4 regions of the Paenibacillus sp. NPDC058177 genome follow, and region 2 is predicted to be linked to each of the others. Evidence: predicted binding sites of a transcription regulator. Region 2 holds the regulator's gene; each other region holds the start of a gene.
The links. Region 2 encodes Rex, which represses fermentation and respiration genes when NADH is low (regulators of the CRP and FNR family bind a similar motif). Its sites were predicted from a motif close to TTGTGAAATATTTCACAA; they were not measured.
Positions count from the first base shown of each region.

Region 1 (2,207 bases), on a different contig from region 2:
AAATAAAGCAGGGAAATAGCAAGTAGTGCAAATCCAATTCCAGCCATCGCATCAAAGAAGTAATGAATGAGCAGCGGAGGCCATTCCTCTTTGGGGATTTGATCAAGTCCTGTGACTGTTGCATTAAAGTCTCCAAAAGCCAGGAAGCTGAGAATTTTCGGGAGATGGAGTGCACCTATGACTTCATGCTCAGCGTTAAGGAAGCCGAGTAAAATCAAATCTGCGCCCTTTTCCGTTTTAAAATGCCATTCCCCGGCAGCGAGCTTTTCCGGCTGATGCTCAGCCAAAAATTTAGCCGAGACATCCCCTGCCAACGTATTGAGCAAGCTGAACAGCAAAACTACCCCCATCATAAGTTTCAAGGCTTTATTGTGGTAAGGCGTAACGCCTTTTCTCAGCATGGTTATAGCTGCAACACCGGCCAAGAGGGCGGCTCCTGTCAAATAAGCGGAGCTTAATACATGAAACACCTTGGAGAAGGTTGCAGCATTCAGCATGGCCTGTAACGGATTAACGGCCGTGAATTGCCCGGCATTCATTACAAAGCCTTGAGGCTGATTCATAAATCCGTTGACCGTCGTGATAAACACCGCAGACATCCCGGCTCCCAAGACAATAGGTATCATCAGCAGACAATGAATATACGGATTTTTGAACCGATCCCATGTATACAAATAGATTCCTAGAAAAATAGCTTCAAAAAAGAACGCAAACACTTCTAAAAATAACGGAAGCGCGATGACATTGCCCGCCATTTTCATAAAATTAGGCCATACTAAAGCTAGCTGTAATGAAATTGCGGTGCCTGTCACAACACCGACTGCTACGGAAATTACAAATCCTCGTGACCACCTCTTGGCCATCAGTGTATAGTGAGGATCTTGTTTGCGGACACCGATGAACTCGGCAATGGCAATCATCAGCGGTATACCGACGCCAAGTGTTGCGAAAATAGCATGAAACCCCAGGGTCATCCCTGTAACCAGCTTACTCCAAAATACCGTATCTACTCCCATAGGCTAATGCCTCCTCTCAAGCTCTGTTCGAATTATAAATATCAGAATTATGCTACTCAGCGTCTCCGTTCTATTTCATTCATAAACCCTTTTTTGAACTCGTAATGAACTAATAGAGATTTTTTTCACAAGATAGACAAAAAGCTTCCCTGCATCCCGTATTACGATTCCTGATATTTAAAATTATTATATCTTCGGTTTGAAGCAATTCAATTAAGGTCACGACTTCGTCTTTAAACGTTCAAGAAAGGATCAACTCTTTCCGACAACTACGTGAACATCATAAAAATAACCCGAACGAGCTATTGATGGATCCTTCAGAGCACCCTCAAATTCTGATTAACCCAATGTCATCCCCGGCTTCAGCGGCAAGAACATGATTCGTAAGGCATATTTGTAGCACGCCTCCCAATTAGAACCTTTATACAATCCGGACGGCTGGAAATCCCGATCTTATCGCAGAGACTTTGGATAATATATATGAAAAGCAAGATCGATTCGAAGATGTATTCCCAACAAACTTTGATCTAACTTAGTTTTCTAATTTATATAGATGAACAAAAAAGAGGCAATTCCGGCTGGTCAGCCAGGAATCGCCTCTTTTTTAGTTATATATAAGTCAAACAAAAGAAATTAACAAAAGCGAAGCTGAGCGAACAGGGACGTTTGGAACTACAGGCACATAGCTCTCGCCTGGATGCTTTTCATAGGAGAGCTAGCACCGGTTCATAGACTGTCTGTCGACAGATTTCAACCACTAGAAGCGCTATATTTCCCTTCACCAGTCGTCTTTACAGTGAAAAGAGGGCTCCCTCCCCAACTAACAGCATTTTTGCACCTTATTTTTCTTCAATATAGGTAAATGAGGGAAATAAGGTCATAATTGTATCTTATTTTTCGAAAAAGCACACTAGATGGGCTATTTTAGAAAATTTAAGGTACAATATTGCACTTAATTCCCACTCCCCCCTAGCTGTAGATGATTTAAGGTACGAAAATGCCGTTAATCGCACTATAGCATGCTTTTTACAGGTAGATCTCTACGACATTGCCCTCAGCTTTGCTGAACTGGTCATAGTCTTTACGATCGATGCGGACACCGCCGCTGCGGTAGCGGTTGTGGTTGTCTTTGGTAGCAACATCGTTGCCGTTCACGGTAACTCGCGAAATATCTCCACCTGTCAGATGATA
Region 1 is NZ_JBHVVB010000006.1:92,822-95,028, forward strand. Features, by position in the region: gene ACFVU8_RS22030 (cytochrome ubiquinol oxidase subunit I) at 1-1,016, opposite strand, end outside; gene ACFVU8_RS22035 (GH36-type glycosyl hydrolase domain-containing protein) at 2,043-2,207, opposite strand, start outside.
Region 1: the regulator Rex is predicted to act here: its motif matches at 1,130-1,147, upstream of ACFVU8_RS22030 (cytochrome ubiquinol oxidase subunit I).

Region 2 (2,207 bases):
GATCTCCTCGTCATTCAAATGCACACCATGCGCGACTAGCGATGGTCGTGTAAACATGCCTAGCTTCTCCAAGTGTTCGACAGGGCGCAGTCCGTATTCCTCTACGTTCTGCTCCACTTCCCGCTTCGTCTCCGACATATGCGTATGCAGCGGCAGATCCAGGTCATTGGACGCCTGTACGAACTTGACGAAAAACTCCGGCGGGCAAGTATAAGGAGAATGCGGGGACAGCATCGTTGTAATTCTGCCGTCTGCCTTGCCATGCCAGTCGCGAGCGAACCGGACAGCATCAGCCAGCTTCACATCCTGTACCTCCGGCGGACATAGACCGATAACGCCGCGTGTCAGAACTCCTCGCATGCCGGACTGCTCCGTAATCTCAGCTACCCGGTCCATTTTGTCATACATGTCCAAAAAGGTCGTCGTGCCGCCCTTCATCATTTCAAGTATGGATAACGAGCTTCCCCAGTAGATATCATCCGGGGTAAACTTGCCCTCCATTGGCCACATTTTCTCCTGCATCCAGACCTGAAGAGTCCGGTCATCACCATAGCCGCGCAGCAGCGACATCGCCGCATGACCATGGGTATTCACCAGACCAGGCATGAACAGCAGACGGCTGCCATCGATCACTTGCAGCTCTTCTTCAAGGCACGGCTCTTCTTCGCCTATGTATGTGATGAGATCATTCTCAATGATCATACAGCCGTTCAACACAGACAGAGGAGACCCAGGCACAAGAAACTTCCCGTTACGGATAAGAATCTTACTGCTGCTCATGCCCAATCTCCTCCTTTCCATCTTGCAAATAATAAGCCAGGCTCTGCAAATCGGTTGTGAAGTCGGCCGCATGAACACGGATATGCGCTGGCGTTTTTAGAATTACAGGTGCAAAGTTCAAAATCGCTTCAATACCGGATTCCACCAGGATATCAGCTACATTCTGCGCTTCGGTATCCGGTACAGTAATAATGCCGATACGGATGCCCTGCTCACGGATAGTGCTGCCCAGATCCTTCATGGGTTGTACAATGAGTGAGTTGATTTTCTGACCTACCTTGGGATCATAAGAATCAAAAATAGCGGTTATTTTCATCGTGTCCTTCAAGTAAGCATTGTAGTTGGACAAGGCATGTCCAAGATTACCGGCGCCTACCAGAGCCACGTTAATTTGCTGATCCAGTTTCAGTATATGGCGGATCTTCTCAATGAGATAAGATACATCATAACCGATACCTTTACGGCCGAAGTCGCCAAAATAAGCCAGATCCTTACGGATCTGGGCGGGGTTAAGATCCAGCTTCTGACCAAGTTCTTGAGAAGAAACTGTCGAGATTTCACGTTTTTGGAGATCGTTGAGGAATCGCAGGTATACAGGAAGTCTGCGTACCACCGCCTCCGAGATTTTATCCGATTTCATGTTTTCTCCTCCTAGATTAAGTGAAATAAAGATTCAAACAGAAGACAAAGCGTTACTCTGGTGAAGTTAAGGCTATAAGTCGCAAATCCATCTTCCCCAATATCCGCTTTCTTAAACCAGTGAAAAATGGCTCTGTTTCCCCAACTAACAGTATTTTTGTACCTTATTTTTCTTGAAAAATGCTAAAAAAGGATGATAAGGGCATTATTGTATCTTATATTTCAAAAAAGCACTCCGAAAGCGTATTACGGAAGATTTAAGGTACATTATTGCTCTTAATTTAAATTCACCCTTAACTTCAGACTTATTAGGGTACAAAAATGCCGTTAATTACACTTCGGAGATCATTAATGTGTTCTATATAGATTAATCCGATTGTTGAAAATAACGCATTACACAAGGAATGAAAGGGGCATTATTTGCCCCCTTCCTCCAGCCATTCTGCAATTCGGGGAACCATTTGCTCGGTCTTCATATGCTCCATCTTGGGACCGGGCAGCGAATACAGAAAATATTTACCGTAATAGGATTCAATCACCCTGGTATCATAAACAATAACGATCCCCCGGTCTTGTGCCGTCCGAACGAGACGGCCGAAGCCCTGCTTGAAGCGGATAACCGCCTGCGGCACGGAGAGCTTCATGAACGGGTTCTTCTTCTGCGCCTGTAGCAGCTCAGCCTTAGCCTCCGCAAGCGGATGATTCGGCGGCTGAAACGGCAGTCTGACGATGGCCAGGCAGGTTAGAGCCTCGCCCGGAATATCTACGCCTTCCCAGAAGCTGCTTGT
Region 2 is NZ_JBHVVB010000001.1:24,230-26,436, reverse strand. Features, by position in the region: gene ACFVU8_RS00145 (amidohydrolase) at 1-780, opposite strand, end outside; gene ACFVU8_RS00140 (redox-sensing transcriptional repressor Rex) at 767-1,420, opposite strand; gene dinG (ATP-dependent DNA helicase DinG) at 1,836-2,207, opposite strand, start outside.

Region 3 (2,207 bases), on a different contig from region 2:
TGTTGGTGTTGATTTTCACACCGCCCATGGTGTAATGAACCCCGGGACCGATTTTAATCGCAAAGTAGGGCGCGCTGGACAAGTCGTTATCCATCCCTGTCGTTCTGCCGAATTCGGCATCCTCTTTACCTTTTACAGAGCTGTTCCAGGTATCCAGTGTTTTTTGCAATTGATCACCCGGCACACCCATTTCCTGGGCCAATGTCTCGATGGAATCAGCTTGGATCACAAAGCCCATCTTCTCATATTGTTCGATTGCTTTAACTCTGGATTTCACGCCAGAATCAAAGACCAGAAAAGCTGCATTTTCAGGAAGTTGATTGATTGCGGCGGTTACTTTGTCACGAGTACCCAGATCGTTGGTGAATCGTTTACCTTCGCTGGATACGAGGATAGCGCCTTCCCCGCGAACAGCTTCCCCAATGAGATATGATTTTTCTTGTTGCACCGTCGGGTGAACTTGGATCTGATCCATATCGACAGTTACACCACCAAGCTTCTCAATCATCTGAATGCCGTCACCTGTGCTGCCGATTTGATTGGTTGTTACATATCCGTCTAAATCAGGTCTGACTTCAGAGATCATTTCCTTGTTGGACCCAAAACCTCCAGTTGTCACAACGACCGCCTTCGCTGTAATGGTTTTTTCATCCTCTTGGTTAAAGATGACTTTGACGCCATTGACCTTGCCATCTTTTTCAGTAATGTCCTTGACATCGGCGTTCACAAAAAGCGGGATTCCTTGCTCTTGAATATTGTTCACTAGACCTTTAACAAGATATTGTCCAACTGCAGAGCCATCTTCAGGACGATGTGTACGCTTCTCGTTCATACCGCCTGTAATGGTGATATTGCTCAGTTTGATTCCGATGGAGTCGAGCCAGTCAATGGCACTTGCGGAATGGTCAACGAAGAAACGCAGCATCTCTTTGTCGTTCGTATCATGACCACCCTTTAAGCTCTCTTCATAAAATAAATCATTGCTGTCTGCAATACCTTGCTCCTTTTGGAACTTCGTTTCAGAAGCGTTCATTCCCGAAGAAGACTTCGTTGTATTCCCGCCAGCAACCGGCATTTTTTCAAAAATAACAGGATTCATCCCTTTGGCTTTAGCCTCAAGCGCGGCAGACATCCCTGCCCCGCCTCCACCGACAATAATGATATCGTATGTATCCTTCAGTTGATCGAGCGGTGTATAGCTTGCTTCCGATGCTCCTGAAACAGCCTCCGTGGTTGCTTCCTTTGCCGCATCCTTGTTGTCTTGATTCTTGTTCCCGCTGCTGCTGTTATTGACGGAGTTGCCTTTACTGCTGTTATTGCCACTATTCCCGCATCCTGCGATCACGAGCATAACAGAGAGAATGAGAATAAGCGCAGCCACTGATTTCTTTTTCATAATTTATAATTGCCCCCTTGTGCTTTTTTTCACAATTAATCATAACCGTAAAAGTGCTGTTCATGATAGTTTACGTAATTAAAGAAAACGTTTCGTCATTAAAGTAACAGATCCTTCATAATTTTAATGAATTTCATGTTATAATATACTATCTGCGTGACAGAGAGACTTTTATCACTGTTCGGATATTCACATTAAATGTAATATGTTGCATATCAGAACACCGTCGCTACACAAACATAAACTTCATAAATCATAAGCTATGATTGCTATGGATCACACTATAGCAGGAGCAGCTTCTGGAGAGACCGCAGGCAATCTGCGGCGCCGAAGGGTTCACAATCTCAGGCAAAAGGACAGAAGAGTACTGAATATGTATTTGTCATGCTGATTATCATTAGCAGGGCAAGTATTATTTAATATTCTTTTTACCTAGAGATTGGATGACATCCAGTCTCTTTTTTATTGGCATTATATCCATTTAGGGGGAAACAGGTATGGCACAAACAGAATTAAAGCGAGAGCTGGCTAATCGGCATGTTCAGCTCATCGCTATTGGCGGCACCATTGGGACGGGATTATTCCTGGGATCGGGCAAAGCGATTCAACAAGCAGGTCCTTCTATCATGATCACGTATTTAATCGTGGGGATTGCTGTGTTTTTTGTAATGAGAGCATTGGGAGAACTTCTGTTGTCTAAGGCAGGTTATCAATCGTTTACGGACATTGCCGAAGACTATCTCGGCCCTCGAGCTGCGTTTATCACGGGTTGGACCTATTGGTTCTGCTGGATCATGACAGCTATGGCTGA
Region 3 is NZ_JBHVVB010000003.1:140,760-142,966, forward strand. Features, by position in the region: gene ACFVU8_RS14760 (flavocytochrome c) at 1-1,396, opposite strand, end outside; glycine riboswitch at 1,686-1,766, shown strand; gene ACFVU8_RS14765 (amino acid permease) at 1,894-2,207, shown strand, end outside.
Region 3: the regulator Rex is predicted to act here: its motif matches at 1,414-1,431, upstream of ACFVU8_RS14760 (flavocytochrome c).

Region 4 (2,207 bases), 270 kb from region 2:
GTGCCATCCCCTCTGCAGTAGATTGTCCCCAGATTGGTGTACGTGTCGCACCTGGAGCAATGGTATTCACGCGAACTCCGCGTGGTGACAATTCGGAGGCCAACACTCTTGCCAGGCTGCTTACTGCCCCTTTGCTGGCTGCGTATGCAGCATATCCAGGACTTCCGGCTGTAGCAAGCACGGAACTATTCAAGATGATGGAAGACCCATCTTTTAGGTGAGGTACAGCCGCTTGAACGGTAAAAAAGACCCCCGTAACGTTAACCTTTAGTACCTCTTCAAAGACGGAGAGTTCGGTCCCACCTGTTGGTGTTTGCGCGGTGATACCGGCGTTAGCGAATACAATATCCAATTGGCCAAATTTCTTCACTGCTGCTGCTACTGCTTGCTCGCCACTTATTGGATCCGCTGCATCCGCCTGAACGGCCAAGCTATTTGCACCTAGCTCTGCTGCCGCTGCGTCCAATGTGGCCTGATTGCGGCCGGTGATTACAACTTTGGCTCCTTCTGCGATAAACAGTTTTGCCGTAGCCAATCCAATACCGCTATTTCCACCTGTGATCAATGCTACTTTTCCATCTAATTTACCCATTATTATTCGCTCCTTTGTGTATGTGTAGTTTCAATATGAATACTGTTTTTATCGGGAATGATCATTCTCATATATAGTAAAATTTTTTATATTATCTTTGTTCTCTTTCTCTTGCCTCCTCTCAAAATGATATTAACATATTGGGAACGATCGGTAAAGATTTATTTTTACTGTTCGTTCTCAAATAAAAAAGCCTGTAAACAAAGGCCGCAATGGGCTTTAGTCTACAGGCTCACCAGAGATAATGTTATTCATACAATGACGGAATTATTTAACTTCGGTAGCTCCAGTCACTTTACCGTCAATAGCAGCCGATGCTTTTACATCTTCGCTGGCAAAGTACAGATTACCATCAATGGTTGCCGATTCATGCAGGTTAAAGCCTTTGGCTTCTACATATACATCGCCTTTGATTGTACCGCCTTGCACTCTCAAATTCTCACTTTGTACAGTCAGCTTAGGTACTGTAAGTGTGTAGTTGGCTGTAATATTGTGATCTGCATCTTGTGCATACAAAGCGATCTTGCGGTAGATTTTGCCGTCGGCAGCACCTTTATCACGGAATTCACCAGCTACTACAACATCTTGATCAATAGCTACATCTTTTAAAATAGCAACAATCCAGTTGCCGTCCTTGCTCACAGCCTTCGTGAATGCTGCACCTTCATCAACGATCGAAGCGGTAGTTACTGCATCGGTTTGTTCAGCAGCCGGTTTATTGGCCGCCGTCTCTTCTTTCGCTCCACACCCCGCCAACAATACTGCCGCTGCTCCTGCTACTAACAAGCTTTTCAAAAGTTTCATTTCAATTCCCCCTATTTCTTTTTATGAATTAATTATATATTAAAAATTAATCATAACTACGTGATAAATTTCACAAATGTGTGAATACAAAAATTAAATTATTCTACTATAAAATAGAATTGTGTAAACCATAAAGATGGCCAGTTTCACGCCGCACTTTATGGTTTACAAATTGCATTGCCCGATTGTAATCGTATAAAGGGAACCGATACCTAAAGACGAGGCAACAAATGCGCTAAAGTCGTTAGCTCATAGCTAAATGGACCGAACGGCGTCTTTTTTCTGCGTATTGACGGTCAGTTGAAAAATATCCGGACGGTTGTAATGCCCCACCACATCCAGATCAAACCGGCTCTGTACTACTTGCGACAGGTCGAGCGTTGCATACAGAATCCCCTCTTCATCATATAGCGGCTCTGTTACATACTCGCCAAGCGGACCGACAATGGCACTTCCACCCCGGCTGAGAATCTCAGGATCTTCCTTGAGTTCTTCACGACCGGCGAGATCTGCAGGATAAGAAGCTTTAGTAGCGAATTGATTGCAGGAGATGACGTAACAGCGGCCTTCGCAGGCAATATGCCGAATCGTGGACTGCCACGTCTCCCGCGCATCTGCTGTAGGTGCAATGTATATATCCACACCCTGTGCATACATGGACATGCGGGCCAGCGGCATATAGTTCTCCCAACAGATCAATCCGCCGATTCTGCCAAAAGGGGTGTCAATGACGGGCAGGGTGCTGCCGTCCCCTACTCCCCATAAGAGCCGTTCGGAACCCGTAGGCACAAGCTTGCGGTGCTTGCCCAGC
Region 4 is NZ_JBHVVB010000001.1:293,771-295,977, reverse strand. Features, by position in the region: gene ACFVU8_RS01290 (SDR family NAD(P)-dependent oxidoreductase) at 1-592, opposite strand, end outside; gene ACFVU8_RS01285 (polymer-forming cytoskeletal protein) at 860-1,396, opposite strand; gene ACFVU8_RS01280 (carbon-nitrogen hydrolase family protein) at 1,652-2,207, opposite strand, start outside.
Region 4: the regulator Rex is predicted to act here: its motif matches at 1,455-1,472, upstream of ACFVU8_RS01285 (polymer-forming cytoskeletal protein).